DNA from 3 places in the Fundidesulfovibrio butyratiphilus genome. Region 3 is predicted to be linked to each of the others. Evidence: riboswitches for the same ligand, from Rfam matches in the RefSeq annotation. Region 3 holds a riboswitch; each other region holds the start of a gene.
The links. A riboswitch is a leader RNA that binds a small molecule or an ion and turns the genes downstream of it on or off. The one in region 3 is predicted to bind cobalamin.
Positions count from the first base shown of each region.

Region 1: linked by a shared signal. The riboswitch ahead of ACYQ01_RS07590 (radical SAM protein) and the one ahead of metE (5-methyltetrahydropteroyltriglutamate--homocysteine S-methyltransferase) in region 3 are both predicted to bind cobalamin.
Region 2: linked by a shared signal. The riboswitch ahead of ACYQ01_RS16280 (TonB-dependent receptor plug domain-containing protein) and the one ahead of metE (5-methyltetrahydropteroyltriglutamate--homocysteine S-methyltransferase) in region 3 are both predicted to bind cobalamin.

Region 1 is NZ_BAAHXA010000001.1:1,603,192-1,609,691, forward strand. Features, by position in the region: gene ACYQ01_RS07575 (methyl-accepting chemotaxis protein) at 1-1,105, opposite strand, end outside; gene ACYQ01_RS07580 (tetraacyldisaccharide 4'-kinase) at 1,241-2,302, opposite strand; gene ACYQ01_RS07585 (Bax inhibitor-1/YccA family protein) at 2,348-3,049, opposite strand; cobalamin riboswitch at 3,298-3,434, shown strand; gene ACYQ01_RS07590 (radical SAM protein) at 3,714-4,640, shown strand; gene ACYQ01_RS07595 (glycosyltransferase family 2 protein) at 4,637-5,734, shown strand; gene ychF (redox-regulated ATPase YchF) at 5,814-6,500, opposite strand, start outside.
Region 2 is NZ_BAAHXA010000003.1:13,207-19,706, forward strand. Features, by position in the region: gene ACYQ01_RS16255 (Mu transposase C-terminal domain-containing protein) at 1-797, opposite strand, end outside; gene ACYQ01_RS16260 (hypothetical protein) at 818-1,054, opposite strand; gene ACYQ01_RS16265 (hypothetical protein) at 1,051-1,479, opposite strand; gene ACYQ01_RS16270 (helix-turn-helix domain-containing protein) at 1,752-2,231, shown strand; gene ACYQ01_RS16275 (DUF2333 family protein) at 2,852-3,736, opposite strand; cobalamin riboswitch at 4,303-4,496, shown strand; gene ACYQ01_RS16280 (TonB-dependent receptor plug domain-containing protein) at 4,613-6,500, shown strand, end outside.
Region 3 is NZ_BAAHXA010000002.1:449,799-456,298, reverse strand. Features, by position in the region: gene ACYQ01_RS13035 (RNA/DNA-binding domain-containing protein) at 1-119, shown strand, start outside; partial or broken gene ACYQ01_RS13030 (DUF1156 domain-containing protein) at 281-439, shown strand; gene ACYQ01_RS13025 (hypothetical protein) at 469-1,458, shown strand; gene ACYQ01_RS13020 (SGNH/GDSL hydrolase family protein) at 1,634-3,268, shown strand; cobalamin riboswitch at 3,369-3,556, shown strand; gene metE (5-methyltetrahydropteroyltriglutamate--homocysteine S-methyltransferase) at 3,745-6,051, shown strand; gene ACYQ01_RS13010 (hypothetical protein) at 6,088-6,441, shown strand.

The sequences.
Region 1 (6,500 bases), on a different contig from region 3:
TCTCGTCCTTCTGATTGACGTCGAGCCGCTGGGTGAGGTCGCCTTCGCTCATGCGCTGGGCAAAGGCCACGCCCAGGGCCACCGGACCGGTGATGCCCCTGGTGATGACCACGGCCACCACCACGCCCAGGATCAAGGCCAAAACCAAGCCGATGCTCACGCTGGTGACGGCCGAGGAAAGCTTTTCCACGGCCAGAGCCGTGCCTTCCGTGGTCTGCTTCAGACCGGCAAGGGCCGTTTCCTTGGCGGCGGCCGTGACGGCGAGGGCCACGCCCAAGCGCTTTTCGCTCACATCCTGAAGGGCCTGCAAATTCTTGACGTAGATGTTTATTCCCTCGCGGTAGCTGGCCAGGGAGCTGGTGATCACCGCCAATTGCTTGATGTTCTTCTCCTGCCTCACCACCGGGCGCAGCTTGGCCAGCAGGGCGGAGATCTCGTCGAATTGCTTGAGGTTGTCCTGGATGAACTTCGGATCCTTGTTGGCCATGCCGTAGAGAAAGGCCACGCGGATGTTGCCGGTCTTGACCAGCACCTCTTCCATCCAGGAGAGTTTCTGCACCCGCTCCCGCATGACGCCCGATTCGAACTTGGATGTGATGTCCTGGTTGGCGGCGTCGACCTGATCGCCGTAGAAATCGGCGGCCATCTTCACGTAGGTTTCACCGGTCCGACGCATGGTGACCAGATTTTCCGCCAGGGCCTTGTTGATGACGTTGGTCTGGTCCAGCAGCTTTCGGAATTCGCCCACCAATTGGGTGGCCTTCTCGGTGTTCCGCTTGAGATCTTCAAGGCGAGGATATTTCTGGGCCAGGGCGCGGGCGTCGGCCAGAGCCTGTTCCACAGCGGCGAGCCTTTTCTGGCTGGCTTCCCAGGATTTTTCATCACCCGTGAAGCCGTAGATGCGGGTTTCAAGCATCATGGCCCGGGCGGTGCGTTCGACCGCGGAGGCCACGTCCACCTGGGGGGCGATTTCCTGGCTGAGCTGGCTGGCCATGTTGCCGACGCCGTTCATGTTCAGGATGGCCAACCCCCCGACACAAACCAGGATGAAGATGAGGATCCCGAAGCCAAGTCCGATTTTCAGGCCGAGTTTCATATTCTTCATAAGTCACCTTTCCGTGCAGGGGGAGGAGGAGCCGTCCCTATGGACGCTGTTTCGCCAAATGTGAACACTCTAGCCGAGAAGTGCCGTCCAAGTCGAGCGCTAAGCGCTCCTTGACGAAAAAAACACGCATTCTTCTCAGCCAAGGTCCGCAAAGATCGTTTCCCACCAGGGAGTGAAGGCCTGTCCGCCCAGCAGACACGGCCCGATCACCACGTCGGGGTCGTAGGTCCACAGCACGCGTCCGGGTACGCGGTCCAGCCCCAGGGCGGCCTCGGGAGTGGCCAGGACATGGGGGGTTTTCATGCGCGTGGCCTCTTGGGCTATCTGGGCCCTGTCCTGCGGCGTAAAATGGTGGGCGTCGTCCACGATAATCTGAAAGCGGGGCCCCTGGCCCAAAAAGGCGCGCGCGGCCTTGGCGGCCATGTCGTGATGGGAGTCGCCGGCCACCAGCATGTAGGGCTCGCCGTCCAGGGTTTCGGTGGTCTCCCCGGTGGTGGGGCGACGCAGACGCCACAGGCGCGGGTGCAGCGGAAAGACGGGTTTCCCGAACTTGGCCAGCCTGCGCTCCACCAGGTTGCGGCGCAGGGTCAGGTCTTCGGGGCTTATGCACACCACAAAGGCCGCCGCTCGATTCAGGGCCTGGGCCGATTCCCTCCACCACCCGGCCGGCAGCGGCCGGTTCCAGCCCTTGTCCAGATCCTGGGGGGTCAAGACCACCACGTCCGCGCCGCGCCTGGCGGAAAGATCGCTGAAGTGTCCGCACAAAAGATAGAAGTCGGGATTGGCGGCCTTTTTCGCGGCTCGTCCCGCCCGCGCCGGCCTGCGGTCGCAATAGACCAGGGCTTCCGGCCGGTAGCGCGCCAGCAGGGCGGCTTGCGCTCCGCAGTGAAAGGGGTCGGTGCCGGCATCCACGCGCATGGGGGGATCGCTCGGCCCGCCCCATCCGGGATGAACCAGGGCCGCCGCGCGAAGCCCCCGCGCCCGGGCCCAGCCGAGCATCCAGGCCGAGACGAGCGTTTCTCCCCACGCCCCCACGGCCAGGGTGCCCACCCCGACGCACGGGGCCTTGGGATTCCAGGACGGAAGCAGGCGCTTGCGGTACAGCCAAGCCGAGGCCCGACGCCCCAAAGCGTACAGGCCGGCGGGAAGGGAAAGCAGGGGACGCAGACGACGCTGCCAGTCAAGAAGCTCGTTCATGGGAAGAAAGGCCGGGAACCCGCAGGTCCCCGGCCCGATTCGGTGCTAGTCGCGGCTGGAGCCGAAGAGGCGAAGCATCATGAGGAAGAGGTTGATGAAGTCGAGATACAGGGTGAGCGCGCCCATGATGGAGCCCCGGCGCAGGGCCGCGGCGTCGTCCATGGGGGCGTAGTCGCCCATGTCCTTGAGCTTCTGGGTGTCGTAGGCGGTGAGTCCCGTGAAGATCAACACGCCCACGCAGCTGATGATGAGATCCATCATCGTGTTCTTGAGAAAGACGTTGACCAGCATGGCCAGCAACAGGCCGATGAGGCCCATGAAAAGAAAGCTGCCCAGGGAGGTCAGGTCGCGCTTGGTGACCATGCCGTAGACGCTCATGGCCACGAACATGCCCGCGCTCACGGCAAAGGCCGAGGCGATGGAAGAGCCCGTGTACACGAGAAAGATCGGAGCCAGGGTGACGCCGTTGAGTCCGCTGTAGACCAGGAACAGGCCGGTGGCCGCTCCGGGAGACATGCGCGAAACGCGGGCCGAGAGGTAGAACACCATGCCCAGTTCCGCGATGAGCAGCACCCAGATGAGCGGGGAGCCGAAAATGGCCTGCATCAGGGCCGGACTGGAAACCACGGCCAGGGACATGACGGCCGTGAGGGCCAGGCCGCCGGCCATCCAGCTGCAGACGCCGCGCATGAAGGCGCTCAGAACCTCGGCGCGCGCGGCTGACTGTTGGGCGTTATAGCTGTACATGTATCGTCCTCCTTGGGGGGGTGCTCGTAATAATCACGCGATGAGATAACGCGCCAGGCCGGAACTGGCAAGAGGGGGATCGAGCCCGAACGTTAGCGGCGAAAACGAAGTTGCTAACGCGACCCGCGCCGGACCTGGCCGAACGCCGCACCGGCCAGGGGCTGAAACCGGGCGCGCGCGTCCGGGCTTGACGCGGTTTCGGCCGGGAGCTATTGGCCAAGGGTCTGCCTTATGACCTTTCGAGAAACGGAAGACGGTGCAAATCCGTCGCAGACGCGCTGCTGTAAGCGGGGAGAATCGGCCGCATCCACTGGGTAAGCCCCGGGAAGGATGCCGGCCATGAGACCCTGGTCCCGCGAAGGGACCGACCCGCAAGCCAGAAGACGCCTCGAAACGGTCGGCGTCCGAGCCTCGCGACATGGGCCGGAGTGACCAGGACGGGCGTCGCTTGCCGGCCACGCCGCGTCGTATCACCCCGTGCCCGTTTTCCCTCCAGGGAGAACGGGCGGATTCGTTTTCGCCCTCCCGCATCCGGTTCGTTTCGGTTCGCCGACCACAACCCGCGCCCAGCGCGGCGGAAACGGTTCGGACGCGCCCAAGTTTCGCGCCCGCCTGGCCGTCCAGGTCCGACCGGCTCCGTCCGCGCCCGCGCCGACGAGGGACCATGATACCGCTCGCCCGGATGCGCATCATCCAGATCGACATCACCAACGCCTGCCGCAACCGGTGCTCCAACTGCACCCGGTTCACCGGCCATCACCGCAAACCGTTCTTCATGGACTGGGATACGTTCCGCAGGGCCGTGGATTCCCTGGCGGACTTCCCGGGCATGGTGGGCATGATCGGCGGCGAGCCCCTGCTCCATCCCCGATTCGCCCGCATGGCAAAATACCTGGCCGAACGCGTGCCCGACAAGACCCGACGCGGGCTGTGGTCCACCGTGCCGGCGGATCTGGGCCGGCGCTACGGCCCCCTGGTGCGCGAAATCTTCGGCCATCTCTTCTGCAACGACCACAGCGCCGACCGCATCCTGCACCAACCCCTGCTCGTGGCCGCGCGCGAGATGGTGCCCGACGAAAACGAAATGTGGCGGCTGATCGACGCCTGCTGGGTGCAGACCACCTGGTCGGCCTCCATCACGCCCAAGGGGGCGTTTTTCTGCGAGGTGGCCGCCAGCCTGGACATGCTTTTCCACGGCCCCGGGGGCTGGCCTATCGAGCCCGGCTGGTGGCGACGCGTGCCCGAGGACTACCGGGAGCAAAAACTGCGCTCCTGCCCCCGTTGCGGCTGCGCCATTCCGCTCCAGCGCCGCCCGAGCGTCGAAGAGATCGACGACGTGAGCCCCGGCAACCTGGAAGCGCTCCTGGCCATCCGCTCGCCCAAGGCCCTGGCCGGTCGGGTGCGGATCTACGACGCGGGTCGGGCCAAGGACTGGAACCCGGACCCCAATTGGTACATGTCCGACATGCGGGACGAAAAGGCCTATCGCGAGCGCATAGAAGCCCGCTTCGCCGCGGCCCCCGACAGCGACGCGCGCCCCTGCGACGCGCCGTCCCCGCACCCCCTGGACAAAGGACCGCACGTCTCATGACGATCCATCATCTGCTGAGCCGGCCCGGCGCGATCGGCCAGGCCATGCGCCAGGCCCAGGCCCTTTCGTCCGGACGCGCCGCCGGCCCGGACCAGGTTCACGCCCGCAAGCCGCGCGTCAGCTTCATCGTGACCAGCTACAACTACGCCCGGTACATCGTGGAGTGTCTGCGTTCGGTCCTGGCCCAGACCTACGACAACTGGGAGTGCGTGGTGGTGGACGACGCCTCGTGCGATCAGAGCGTGGCCCTGGTGCGCGAGTTCCTGGAACAAAACCGGTCCGGGGAGCGTTTTCGGCTCCTCGAACGTGCGGCCAACGGTGGCCAAATGGAAGCCTTTCGCGACGGCCTGGCCCTGTCCACGGGCAGTTTCGTGGTCATGCTGGACGCCGACGACACGCTGTTGCCCGACTTCGCCCTGGCCCACCTGCGCGCCCACCTGACCCTGGGGCCCACCGTGGCCTTCACCAGTTCGAACCAGTACCAGATGAGCTCCACCGGCGAGATCATCGGCGGCCAGCACATGGATCACCAGTCCAAGGGGCGGTTCCGCCACGTGCGCGCGACGAGCTTTCAGCGGGGATTCTGGGTCTGGGCCACGGCCAGCAGCATGATGTTTCGCCGCTCCACCCTGGAGCTGGTCATGCCTCCGCCCAGCTCCACGTTCTCCATCTGCGCGGACTACTACATCGCGCACTTCTGCAACCTGATCGGCGACTCCCTGCTCATCCCCACGATCCACGGCTGCTACCGCCGCCACGGGAAGAACAATTTCGGCTCCAACCCGTTGCTGGGCAATTTGAACAGCGTGGGCGACATGCGCAACCATCCGCCGCACGAGAGCTTCCGCAGGGCCATGGTGGCTCATGTTCTGGGGAACATCGACCGATTCCGGCCCATTTTCATGGAAAAAGGACTGGTGAACCTGCTGCTGCGCATGGTCAAGCCCGGCGAGCTCCCGGGCCTGGTCAAGCACCATCCCGAGGCGTTTCCCAGGCCCCTGCCCTACTACCTGCTCCAGGCTTGGAAGTGCTGGTGGAAAAAGAAAACGACGCCCGCCAGCGAAAAATTCGCCGTGGTGGACAAGCCGACCTGAGCCTTCGCCCGGCGGCCGGAAGGCTTCCAGGCCCGCCGGGAAGGCGAAAGACCGCCCGGTCCTTCACGGGCCCGGCGCGCTACACGTTGAAAAGAAAATGCACCACGTCGCCGTCCTTGACCACGTACTCCTTGCCCTCCTGGCGCAGGACTCCGGCGGAGCGGCAGGCGGCCTCGGTCTTGTGGGTCACGTAGTCGCCGTAAGAAATGACTTCGGCCCGGATGAATCCCCGCTCGAAGTCCGTGTGAATGACCGCCGCCGCCCTGGGGGCCTTGTCGCCGTCGTGGATGGTCCAGGCGCGCACCTCCTTGGGGCCGGCGGTGAAGTAACTGACCAGCCCCAACACCTGGTATCCGGTGCGGATGACCTGATCCAGGCCCGAACTCTCCACGCCGTAGGAGGTCAGGAACTCGGCCCGCTCCTCGTCGGAAAGCGCGGCCAGCTCCTCTTCCATTCGAGCCGAAACCACCACCATGCGGGCGTCGCGAGCCTGGGCGTGTCCGGCCAGGGCCGCGACCAGGGGACCGGGCTCGGCCAGTTGGTCTTCCGAGACGTTGGCGCAGTAGATCACGGGCTTGTCGGTGATGGGACGCATCTCGTCGTAGAGTTCGACAAAAGCGTCCTGGTCGCGCTCGGGCAGACTGGCGGCGGGCTTGCCTTCCATGAGGTGGGCCAGCAGCCGTTCGGCGCAGGCCAGGCGGGCCTGATGCTCCTTTCCGGCCTTGGCCTGCTTGCGCAGACGGTCCATGCGGTTTTCCAAGGCCTG
Region 2 (6,500 bases), on a different contig from region 3:
GTGTGGCCGTCGCCCGTGTAGACATCCGTGGGCAACAGGTCATCGAAATCGCGCTTGACGTAGGCCTTGAGCCGCTTCAGCTCTCTCGGCCCCATGCGGCCCCGGTTGGCCTCCAACGCGCCGAGGCTCTTGATTGTGCGCTGCACGGTGCGCAATTCGGGCAGCTCGACGCCAGCGGCCACCAGCTTTTCATGGCACCAGGCGATGGATGGCTTCTGCGGCTGGCGATACTCCTTGAGGAAGACCGGCAACCATGTTGGCAGCGGCTTGTACGGCCGCATGCGCGGGGCCAGACCGTCCGGGCCTTGCGTTTGCAGCACGTCCAGCCAGTTGCGCAGGGTCGAGAGGCACAGCGCCCGGCGCTTGCCCTTGCGGGCGTTGGCCGTGACCACGGCCCGGTCCAGGGCTTCGTTGAGGCTCCCCTCGTTTGCCAGGGCCAGGAAGTGTTTCATCGCCTTGGGCATGCCTTCGAGCAGAGACATGCGTTCCAGCTCGCGCAAAATGATGAGTCGTGCGTCGCGCACCTGGCGTTGCCACTTGGTGAGCACCTCGGCCTTGACCGGCGGCAGGGGCACGGGCTCTTGCCGGCGGATGGAGTCCACCGGAGCGACGAGCGGCCCTTCGGCCAGGGCCTCGCGCACGTCGGCGGGCAGGGACGCGAGAGGATACAACCGGCCCCCGCCCCGCACGCGGCCGTCCGCGCTGGGCCAGGCCTCGCGGCCGGCGCGACGGGTGACACTCCGCACTGCGATGCCGAGCACCATAGCGATTTCAGCTGTTGTGTATGTATCCTTCACGATTTCCTACCGCCTGTAGCTCACGCCGCCCGCTGGGATTTCATGTCTTCCGGCAGGTCCAACCACTTCTCCGAGCACCCCAATTCCAACAGGTACGCCAGCACCTTCCGGTGGTTCCGTTGGCCGATGATGGTCTCCCTGACCGGGCTGTAGTTGCGGAGTCCCAGCGCCCGCTGGACGTCCTTCATGCCCATCCCTTTGGAGCGCAGGTGACCACGGATTTTCCAGGCATCCCGGCGCATTCCCGTCTCCATCATGACAGTCCCTCCAACAATTCCTCCTCAAGGCGGCGCTTGGCCTTGGCCTTGGCTTTCTGCTCGATTATCGCGCGGCCATAAGCGGCATATTTGCGGTCCTCGGGGGTCATCACGTCCGCACCCAAGGGCCGCAGCGCCTCCCGCATGGGCCGCAGGTCACCCGTGGCCAGGCAAAAGACGACCACGGCCAACAGGTTTGGCACATGGTCCCGGTCCGCAGGCGACAACCACTTGTCGAGCGTGTCCTTGCTGATGGATTTCGTATTGCCGGCCGTGAGGCGCACCCCGCCGGAAGCGGCCAGGGCGTTGATCTTGTCGACCAGGAGCTTGCGCCCGTCCGGATCGAGCCCGGCGGCTGCGTTCATGGCGGCCCGCACGGCCGGAATCAGCCCGGCCAGCTGTGCGTCGCCCTCGAACAAGCTCATCTGCCTCATCGGTCCCACCCAGCGGGTCGGCGTCAATTTTTGGTGTTCCGATTGACGTTGACCCAGGTTTTCGCGGGCGGTAGACTCAAGGTGTAATTTGGCAATGTTTTTTTGGCACCGCCCGCAGGACTTTCTTGCCCCGTTTTTGGTAGTTGGTCAATTCGTTTTTTGTGTCCAAGTTAAAAAAACGGGAAAAATTTTTTCCAACACTATTTCAATGTGTTGGTAAAAAATGGCGTGTCCGACTTCCTGTCCAACTTCGGGAGGCAAACTTGGACACCCCCTCAACGACAGCCGCACGTCTGAAATTTATTCGCGGTAAGCGAACCCAAGCCGAGTTCGCTCAGGTGGCTGGGATTCACAAAAATACGTTAGGAAGGTATGAACGTGGGGAATCTGAACCGGATTTGGTTGCTGCCAGGCAAATCTGCCTCGCCTTTGGTGTAGAGCCCAAATGGCTTCTATTTGGCGATGGCCCAGTCACCGTAGGCAGCGACCAAACAACGCCTGCCCCCAACGCCACAACGGCCATTGAGCCAGCGGGTGTTGACCCGACGAGCGAGATCAATGCCCTGCGCCAAGAGAACCGGGAACTGCGGGGTGAGAACCGGGAGCTTCGGCAGGAGAACCGGGAACTGCTCAAGCAGAATGCCGACCTACGCGTGGAATTGGCCAGGCTTGAGGCCCGAGCCGCGCCAGACAAGGGCTCTACCGAGGTGATGCAGGATGAATCGGCCAGGAAAATCGCGTAACCAGAAGATGTCTATTGACCATTGTGAGGCGATGAGAATCGTAGCTATCTATGCCTACGGAAATACACGCGAGCTTTCAATAAACAATGCGAATGGATTTCGTATATACGATTGTCGTTTTGCCTGGAGAAGCGGCATGAGGCCTGGGCGCGCTTGTGCAAAAGCAACTGTCGTTTTGGCCTCGGCCTGGGCAAAAACGTGCAAAAGCAACTTTCGCGCGCCCAGGCCGAAAACGCTTTGCCAGGCGCTGGCCAAGTTGGCGCAATCATTGGGCTGGCGTCCCATTAAATCCCACATTCTCCCGACATATCCCGGCTCAGCCTAGAACCAGAACCAAGTGTCGCAAGACACTGATGTGCGAGCGATTCGGCTCGTCGTTTCCACTCTTGTCCCACGTTCTATTGCCGATGCGAGCAGCGGGGACAGAAGGCGATTGTCCGAAGGTGTCGACCGAACATGGGCGTTTCATTGCCGTCGGGCCAGGACAACGTGATCCACCGCCGCACGCCCGACATCCCCGCTTGCAAACGCAAAAGGACGTCAAGTCCTGGCGCAAACACAACGCGCCCCGGGCCTGACGTCCTCTTGACGACACATCCAATCGGGATTGCTATGAATCGCTACGGTCTGCTCCCCACTCCGCTGCCGGTCCCCCTGGCGATGGCGTCTCGCAAGGCGTTAAGCTGGACAAGCGTATCGGAAATAGTGCCCATCAGCGCATGAATGTTTCCTCCCAGCACGCCAAACCCGCTGAAATTGAGGACAAGGGCCGGCTTTTCCCCGACACTGCCGCCTGATGTTTCAATCAAAATATTCATCGTATTGACAGCGGACTGCCGTTCCAACACGGGCTGAAAATCGTGCTGTATGGCCTTGAACAATTCACTCGTGGCGTAGACAACGCCCTGGGCATGATAAAACGCGCCCCTGACGTTCCACACGTAATTTCCTTCCCTGTACACGTTTCTCAAGCGCGTGTACTCTGAACTGAGTATCGCATTCATCTCATTGATGATATCTTCCAGCTGATCGCTTCTCGGACTCAACTGGGGAATTTCTCCCTTTCCCAGGCGGTCATTAAAAGACTTGTAGCGGTTCAATCCCTGGGCAAAACGGTCCCTGCTGTCATCTTCACTGAAAAGAGACCACGAATCAGGGCTTCTATTGAAATCGTCGGCTGCGTCGAGCAACTCCGCTCCCGCGGGGCTTTCAGCTCCGATTCTGAACAGATGAGGTATGTGCTGGCTCATTCTCCGAAGAACAAAATGCTCGCCCCTTTGAAAAGCCTTCACGTCCAGGCGCATTCTGATTGGAGACACCAGTGCGCTGGGAGCCCATCCGGTATCGAGTTCGCGCTCGATCATGTCACTCATCGTTTGTATGATGTGACTTTTCCCGGAAGCAAGTTCATGCTCGGGAAGATATTCCGAATTGACACGTCCTGAAATTTGCCCAACACCATAATAAAGGCAGACGAGCAACAGGACGACCAGCAGGATCTTCACTGGTTTTCCAAAGCGGACTCTCTTGCATTGCTTTATTGCCGAAGTAACAGCAGACAATACGCCCTGGACACGAAAAATGGGTGACATACGACCTCCCCCAAGACAAAAATGATCAGTCAGATTGAAATTGAAAAAACTCCTACCGTTTTGTCAGCGGCAGGAGTCAGCGGCTGCCAACACCAATTTTGAACGACTCCATCTTCTTGTGAATTTTTTAACTCGTTCCTTGAATCAGGTCAAGGCGTGTCATACTATCGTTTTTCTTGGCACTTCGCCCCGCGACCTCGCCTGGAAGCCGAACCCAACCGAAAGGAGAGACTTTTCCCGCCTATTTGTCAGACTCCGGGCCTCCCTCCGCCCCACCAAAGCCCCACGAAGGGCCGGCGAACGAAATAACAACAAAACCGTGACCGCGCGAAGATCCTGCGCCACCGGGTCCGCGCATTCCCGATGTGCGTCTGAAAAACAGGAGCGGCGCGCCGCTCCCCGAACAGGACCGCAGCCCGCAATACGGGTCGCGCGCCCCTTCGGGCCTCGCCTTGACAGGGCGCACTCCCGGTTGTAGGGCCACTGCCAACGTCGCAGGTCCTCAATATCCATGAGGCGAAATGGGAAGTCCGGTGAAAGTCCGGCGCTGGCCCGCAACCGTAAGAGGGGACGAAAGCCGCGTGACGCCACTGTCCGCCAGGGCGCGGATGGGAAGGTGCGGCGAGTAGAACGATCCTTAAGCCGGGAAACCAGCCTGCGACAGCGTGTCGTAGGCTTCGAGGCCAAGCCGAAACGCGGACGCGTCCCCTTTCCGAAGACGGATGGGGCTTTTCGTCCGTTCCCTCCTCGAAGCCTCCTCTTCAACCCGATGAAGAAGGAGGTTTTTTTATGCGTTGTGCGGCGTTAGTCCTTTCTCTGCTTCTTTTTTCGGCCAGCGCGGCCCTGGCCGAAGATCGTGGCGGACAACCACGCGAACTGCCGGAAATGGTGGTCACGGCCACGGCCGAGCCCTCGGCCAGCACCCAGACCCCGGTCCACGTCCAGGTCATCGATCGAAAAGCCATCGACGAACTCGGGGCTTCCACACTGGACGATCTCGTCGCCCTCAAGGTTCCGGCCTCGGTGACCAAGTACCCCGGGGCCTATTCCAGCGCCAAGCTGCGCGGCTTCGACACCTACGCCTCGCCCGGGGCCAACATGGACGCCAAAACCCTGGTTCTGGTGGACGGCAACCCCGTGGCCACGGGCAACCTGGCGCTCATCCCCCTGGGCAACGTGGAGCGGGTGGAGGTCATGCGCGGACCGGGTTCGGTGCTCTACGGCGCTTCGGCCATGGGCGGGGTCATCAACGTGATCACCCGGCGCGGCAAGGGCAAACCCTCGGGCGCGGCGGAAGTCCGCTACGGTAGCTTCAACCGCGTCGAGCCCCGGGCCGACATCCAGGGCGGATTGGAAAACGGCTCGCTGGGAGCCAGCCTGGCCGGACGCGTCACCAGCGTCGACGCCTACGACGCCAGCGGCGGATGGCGCTACCCCAACACCGCCTACCACGACGGCGCGGCCTCGGGCACGGTGACCATTCGTCCCGTCGAAGGACACGCCCTCCACCTGATGGCCAACTTCTTCAACGCCTACGACGTGGGGGATCCCGGCCCGGTCTATTCGCGCACCCCCAGCGCCAAGGTGGACGACGTGCTCAAGAATTTCGCCGCCACCTACACCGGCGGCTCCAGCGCCGTCGACGTGGACTGGCGGCTGGCTTTCTGGGCCAACCGGCACGAGTACGACAACACCGACACGCCCTATTACGACAGCTCGAAGTTCAATACCGATCAGATCGGCCTGGACGGACGCGTCACCGTGCCCACCTTTTCGTTCGGCCGTTTCACCCTGGGCGCGCGATACCAGAACACCGAGGAAAAACGCGACGGGGACGGGGTCTATGCACCGGATTCCCGCTACGCGAACTGGGCCGCCTATGGGGAGGAAAAGCTCACTCTGGGCGACATCACGCTGCTTGGCGGACTGCGATACGACAACTACCAGCTGCGCATAAACGGCAACACCGTGCTCTGCGACGTGGTTTCGCGGGACAAGACCATGGATCACCTGAGCTGGCGATTCGGCGCGAACTGGAACGCCACTGACTGGTTGACCCTGCGCGCCACGGCCGGCTCGGCCTTCACCCCGCCCGACGCCTACAAGTTCAGCGGACGCTTTCAGCAGTGGGGCACGTGGTATTTGGGCAATTCGGGCCTCAAGCCCGAAACCAGCGTCACCGGCGAGGCCGGCGCGGACGTGACCTGGAACGGACTGGAATTCTCGGGGACCTACTTCAACACCGCCTACAACGACGCCATCACCACGGCCACCCTGCCCGCAACCGCGTCCCAGACATGGGTGAACTCCTCGGGTTGGCGGCTCTCCGGCCTGGAAGGCTTCGTGCGCTACACCCACACGTTCGACGCCGGAACCAATCGTTTCAGCCTTACGCCGTCGCTCAACTGGATCTGGTTCTTCGAACGCGCCGAGCTCGACGACACCCTGGTCAACGCGCGCGGCACGGACACGGTGCTCGGGCTTTCGCGCTACACCCTGACCCCCGGCCTGCAAATCGGCTGGAACGAAACCCTGCGCCTTGACCTCTCCGCCCAGTGGCAGGGCGATCAAAAGGTGCAGGACTTCAACCCCTATTCCCCGGCCTACGGCAACGTGGTGGACAAGGACCCCTTCTTCGTCTTCAACGCCAAGCTCTCGTACCGCCCCGTAGAAAAGC
Region 3 (6,500 bases):
ATGTCAAGCCCCGGATGCTCTCCAGTTATCTGGAAGAATTGAAGCGGCGCGGCCAGGCCCGGGTGATAGGTAAAACCAAGGGAGCCCGGTGGTACCATTTGATCGGGAATGATGGTTAAGTTCGGTCAATTTCGGGTAAATATTTACCAGAAAGATCTGTAACCCATACGTATCATTCAGCTTTGTTTGTAAAGTTGAATTGCCGATTGGTTAATTCCGGGGTAAATTCAGGGGAGCTGTCAGCCGGTGGAAGGCCGCTCGCAATAAAGGGAAAGATTTCATGTCCAAACGCCTGATCGAGTCCTGGCTGCCCATTGCCGAAATCGGCATCGAAAGCCTGCGGGAACGTACCCCCATGACGCCGTTTCCGGCTCCCAATCGCCTCCACGTCTGGTGGGCACGCCGTCCCCTAATTGCCTCCCGGGCGGCTGTGCTGGCCTCGCTCTGCCAGAGGACGCGGATCACGAGATGTTTCTTCGGGTGCTGGGAATTCATGGCGATCCGGTGGCGTGTCGGAAGAGGATCAAGGAAGCTCGGCGCAAGGGGGAACGGTTTGAGGGCGCAGCGTACGATTATAAACGGGCTTTCCAATACTTACCTTCGTCGGCAGAGAAAGGCTGGGTAGCTGAGGAAATCGGCAAGCTTGGCCCAAAACGGGCGAAGTGCCTTGATCCAACGGCCGGTGGTGGGAGCATACCATTCGAGGGGCTGCGTGTAGAGCTGGATACCTTCGCTAACGACATAAATCCGGTTGCGGCCTTCATTTTGCGATGCACGGTGGAATTCCCCTCCACTTTCGGTCTGGCCGTCCTCGATAAATTTCAAAGAATTTCAAATTATTACTTAAAATTGCGTGAAGAACGCTTGCTGCCATTTTTCCCGCCGGAACCCTTCGAGAACGCCATTCCGACCAATTTCATCTGGGCCCGCACCATCACCTGCCCTTACTGTGGTGGCCTTGTCCCTCTTTCCCCCAACTGGCGTCTGACCCCGGAGGGAATCGGAGTGCGGATTCTTCCCCAGGTCGGCGGCGGCCCCTCCTCTCCTGGCCGTATCTGCCAATTTGAGATTGCTCATAAGACGACGGAACACTCCGAGGGCACGGTCACTCGGGGTGACGCCAAGTGCCCGTATCCGGATTGCGGGTTGGTCATTCCCGGCGAGGAGATCAAAGCTCAGGCCCAGGCGGGCAAGATGGGCGAACAGCCCTTCGCCGTGGTCTACAAGAAAAAAATCGTGACCCTGACCAAGGCCGGCAAGCCCCGCGAGAAATGGGAACGCGGCTACCGTGCCCCTCGGCCGGAGGACGACGTGTCGGCCGTCTGGGTCATGGCGACCCGGGGCGCTGCGGTTGCGCTCCGGCTGCCCAACCGGACTTTTCTCTCTTGCAAAGCCACGCCGTCCCGCCTCAACCGACAGATCTTTCCCCTCTTGCCGCCGTGTGCATCAGGGGCATGACAGGCTGTCCCGGATCGCGATTTGATTCCGGCTCCCCTTTCCAGTAGATATGTCCGCGCGACGCGGCCAGGGGCTTCGTCAAGCACAGGAGAGACTCCATGAACAGGGTGGTAACGCCGGCCCGAGGCAGGGCAAGATATTCGAGGTCGCGACCCGGCACGAAGGACTATCGTCCATGACCCTGACCCGCAAATGCCTCTTTTTTTGCTGCCTGATACTGGGCAACCTGGCGCTTTTCGGGCTCATGGAATGGGGCGCCTCGGTCGTGGTCGGCCACTTCGGGCTCAAACAGAGCGAGACCCGTATCTTCAACGCAAAAAACGGCCGAGATGACCGCTTCATCGTCCAGTACGACGAGCGGCTCGGCTATCGCCTTGTCTCAAAAAACCGGGACATCTCCAAGTTCGAGGACTCCACCGGCCGGACGTTTTCCCGGCAAAAGCCCGACAATGTCTACCGCATCGTCTGTCTCGGCGGATCAACCACCTACGGCGTGGGCGCGGACAAGACGAACGCCTTTCCCTGGATCCTGGAGGACCTGCTGGCCCTGGTCTACACCCGATGCGGTTTGCGCTTCGAGGTGCTCAACGTCGGAGTCATGGGTTACCACAGCTGGCACTCGCGCATCCGCCTCAAGGAAGAACTCCTGGCTCTGCGTCCCGACTTGGTCCTGACCATGGACGCCGTCAACGACCTCGTGTGCAGCACGGTGGTGGAGGATTCCCTGGCCTTCATCCAAGAGAAACAACGGCTCCTGGGGCTCACCAACGCCCGCGGCGAACCGAGTCTCCTGGCGCGCGGCGACGCCTTTCTCGGCAAGCACCTCAATCTGTACGTCCTGCTCAAGTACCTTGGCGTCAAGCTCGCCCAGCCGAAAATTTCCCCGACGGACATGGCCGCCAAGATCAAGGCTTTCGGCTACCAGGACAACGTCACGACCATGGCCCGGGAATGTCGGGAGCACCAAACCGATTTCGGCATCATAAACTACCCCTGGTTGGCCACCCCTCATCCTGGTCCTGAAGCCGCCGAAGTGCTGCGGCAGGCCTCGACTCCCCTCTACCTCTTCGGCAAGCTCTGGTTCCCCAAGGCCAACGCCGCAGTGGCCGGGGAGACGGGCGCAACGCACATCAATCCCCAGCCGGTCTTCGATGCCTGGCTGGCCAAGACACCGGACCGGGCCGGCGAACTCTATTTCGACGACATCCATTTCACGAAACTCGGCAACCTGCTCCTTGCCCGCGAGGTATTCAAGGGGCTGGCGCAAGTTCCCTCCTTCCGTCGCTTCACGTCCGGCTGCCCGGTGTCCGATCCGGCGGTCGCCCTGGCCAATGCCGTCAAGCTCCAGGCCCCCCGCATCCACTTCACCAACGGCTGGCCGCGATCGGGAGAGACGCCGTGCCCCTTGAAGCTGGTCCGCACCGAGAACCTTGGCGTCAAGTCTCCGGACGATTCCGGTCGTCAGTTCCTGCGCCCGGCGCGCACCGATCAGCCGGGCCTGGCCTTCTTCACGGCAACCGCGGCCGTCTCCAGCGCCCCCATGCGCTACACGCTCCATACGGCCTTCTTCTTCCCCAGGGTGTCGGGCCCCTCGGACCGGGTGGAAGTGCTGGTGAACGGCAAGGACGTGTTTTCCCTGCGCGGCATGCAAAGCGGCCAGTGGACCGGCCTTTCCGACCGGTTCGGCCTGTATCTGCCGGCCCTGGCCCCGGGCGCGGAAGTGACCGTGCGCCTGTCAGGCAAGGCCCAAGTCTGGCTCGTCGGGGGAGACCTGATTTTCGGCCACGACGAGACCTTTCCCGGCCTCTGAGGGCACAACGCCATTCGCACGACACCTGCGGTTGCGCAACACTCCCCCCAAACGCACTTCCCTGCACGGGTCCGTTGACAGCCTTTTGCCAGAGGCCGTACAGAGAACTCGCAGTTGAGGAAATCCTTCGAGAAACGGAAGACGGTGCAAGTCCGTCGCAGACGCGCTGCTGTAACCGGTCGAACAGGCGGCGACCACTGGGGCAAGTCCCTGGGAAGGACGCCGCCGACATCACAGGCTCGTAGCCTGACGCCGGAAGCCAGAAGACGCCTCGAAGGTCGTCCGCACTGGGCCTCGCGACCTGGGCCTGGGCGATCCGTCGTGCGGCCCGTGCCGCGCGTGTGCGTGATCGTCGGCCCGCTTTCCCTAGGGAAAGCGGGTTTTTTCATGCCGGGACTCTTCCCGGGGCCGGGTCTTGTCCGTGGCCCGTGCGGGTATCCGTCACGGTCTCGCGACCAAAGACCAAGGAGACGATCATGTTGACGCACGTTCTGGGTTTTCCCCGCATGGGACGGCGACGTGAGCTCAAAACCGCCATGGAGGGCTTTTTCGCCGGCCGAGTCGGCCGCCAGGCCCTCGAAGACCAGGCCCGCGCCCTGCGCCTGGCCCACTGGGAAGAACAGCGCCGCGCCGGGCTCGATCTGGTGGCTGTGGGCGACTTTTCCCTCTACGACCACATGCTCGACACGGCCCTGCTGCTCGGGGCCGCGCCCGCGCGTTTCGGCCGCGCCGCTCCCGGCGACCTGGACGCTTATTACCGCATGGCCCGGGGCGCGGGTCCCGAATACGGCGACCAGCCGGCCATGGAGATGACCAAGTGGTTCGACACCAACTACCACTACATCGTGCCGGAGCTGGCCCCGGACCAGGCCTTCGCCCCTGACGCCTCGGCCCTGGCGACCCAGGCCCGCGAGGCCAGGGCGGCCGGACACCGGGTCAAGGTCGTACTGCCCGGACCGCTCACCTTTCTGGCCCTGGCCAAGGGCGACCGGCCGGGCGTCGATCCCCTGGACCTGCTCCATCGCGCGGCCGAGGCCTACGGCGACGTGCTGGAGGACCTGAGCCGGGTCTGCGAATGGATACAGCTCGACGAACCCGTGCTGGCCACCGATTTGCGCCAGGACCTGGCGGAACGCTTCCGCCGGACCTACGAGGAGCTTCTGCTCCGCACCAAACGTCCGAAGCTTTTGCTGGCCACCTATTTCGGGGCCGTGGACCACAACGCCGCCTTTTACGAAGACCTGCCCCTGAACGGTCTGCACCTCGATCTGGTCCGCGCTCCGGGCCAATTGGAGGCGCTGTTGCCGCATCTGCCCCCGGAGACCTCGCTGTCGCTTGGCGTGGTGGACGGACGCAACGTCTGGCGGGTGGAAGCCGACCAGGCCCTGGCCGTCATCGGCCGGGCCATGGATATCCTTGGGGACGCGCGTGTGCTGGTGGCTTCCTCCTGCTCGCTTCTGCATGTACCCTTCGATCTTGAGGGTGAGGACAACCTGGCCCCCGAGGTGCGGGACTGGATGGCATTCGCCGTGCAGAAATGCCGGGAAGTGCGCTGTCTGGCCAACCTGGCCCAGGGTGCGGGCGACAACGGCTGGCTCGAAGACAACCGCCGGGCCTGGCGGGCCAGGCGGGCAAGCCCGCTGGCCAATGACCCGGCCGTGCGGACCAGGGTCCGGACGCTCACGCCGGACATGGGCCGGCGCGCGACCCCCTACGCCAAGCGGGCCGCGATCCAACGCGAGCGCCTGCGGCTGCCCCTTCTGCCCACCACCACCATCGGGTCGTTTCCCCAGACGGCCGCGATACGTTCCATGCGCAGCAAGCAGCGCCAGGGGACTGTCTCGAACAGCCAGTACGATGCCTTTCTCGCCGAGGAGATTCGCGACGTGGTGGCCAAGCAGGAAACGCTCGGCCTCGACGTGCTGGTGCATGGCGAACCCGAACGCAACGACATGGTGGAATACTTCGGCGAGCGCCTCAAGGGGTTCTGTTTCACCAGACACGGCTGGGTGCAGAGCTACGGCGCGCGTTGCGTCAAGCCGCCCGTGCTCCACGGCGACGTGAGCCGTCCCGCGCCCATGACCGTAAAGTGGACCAGCTTCGCCCAGTCGCTCACCGACAAGCCGGTCAAGGGCATGCTCACCGGCCCCGTGACCATACTGCGCTGGAGCTTCGTGCGCGACGACCAGCCCCAGACCGAGACCTGCCGCCAGATCGCCCTGGCCATCCGCGACGAGGTGCTGGACCTGGAGGCCGCCGGCGCGACCGTGATACAGGTGGACGAACCGGCCCTGCGCGAGGGACTGCCCCTGCGCCGCAGGGACTGGGACCAGGCCCTTTCGGCCTACGTGGACTGCTTCCGCTTGGCCTCGAGCGGCGTGGGCGACGCCACCCAGTTGCACACCCACATGTGCTACAGCGAATTCAACGAGATCGTGGACGCCATCGCGGCCCTGGACGCCGACGTCATCAGCATCGAGGCCAGCCGCAGCCGCATGGAACTGTTGGAAGCCTTTCGCGTCTTTCGCTACCCCAACGAGATCGGCCCCGGCGTCTACGACATCCACAGTCCCCGCGTGCCCTCGGCCCGCGAGATGGCCGAGCTTCTGCGCCTGGCCTCAAAAGTGATCCCGGCCGAAAGGCTCTGGGTCAACCCCGACTGCGGCCTCAAGACCCGGGACTGGCCCGAGGCCCTGGCCGCCCTGGCCAACATGGTGGAAGCGGCCCGAACGGTGCGCGCCGAGCTGGAGGCGTGCGCGATCGCCGACGTTCTGGAAGCGTAACAGACCGCGCGGCGGTCCTGGCCAAGACAGGGAACCATGGGCGACTACTCTGCACGCAAAAGTGAAATGACGGCCTTTCTGGAAAGCCCCCCGCTCGACACGAACCTGCGCCAGTATCTTGGCGTGGTCGTGGAGCTTTACGCCCATGGCCGCGACGCCCAGGTCCTGGGCTTGTGCAGAGCCCTGGCCAGGGCCGCCCTTGCCTGGTCCGCAGCCGGATCCTTTCTCGGGGTCGTGGCCTGGCGGCTGGTCCTGCCGGGCCCCGGGGAAATCCCGGCCCGGCAGGCCCTTCTGGACACCATCGCCCTGGCCCGTGCGGCCAGCGGACAGGCTGAAGGCGTGGACCAGGTTCTGCTTTTCGTCGACCTGACGCCGGAGAAAAGCGGCTAGCCCGGGTCCTTTCGCGGTTGTGCCCGCAGACCAGGAGGAACCTCCCGGCAGGGATGGCG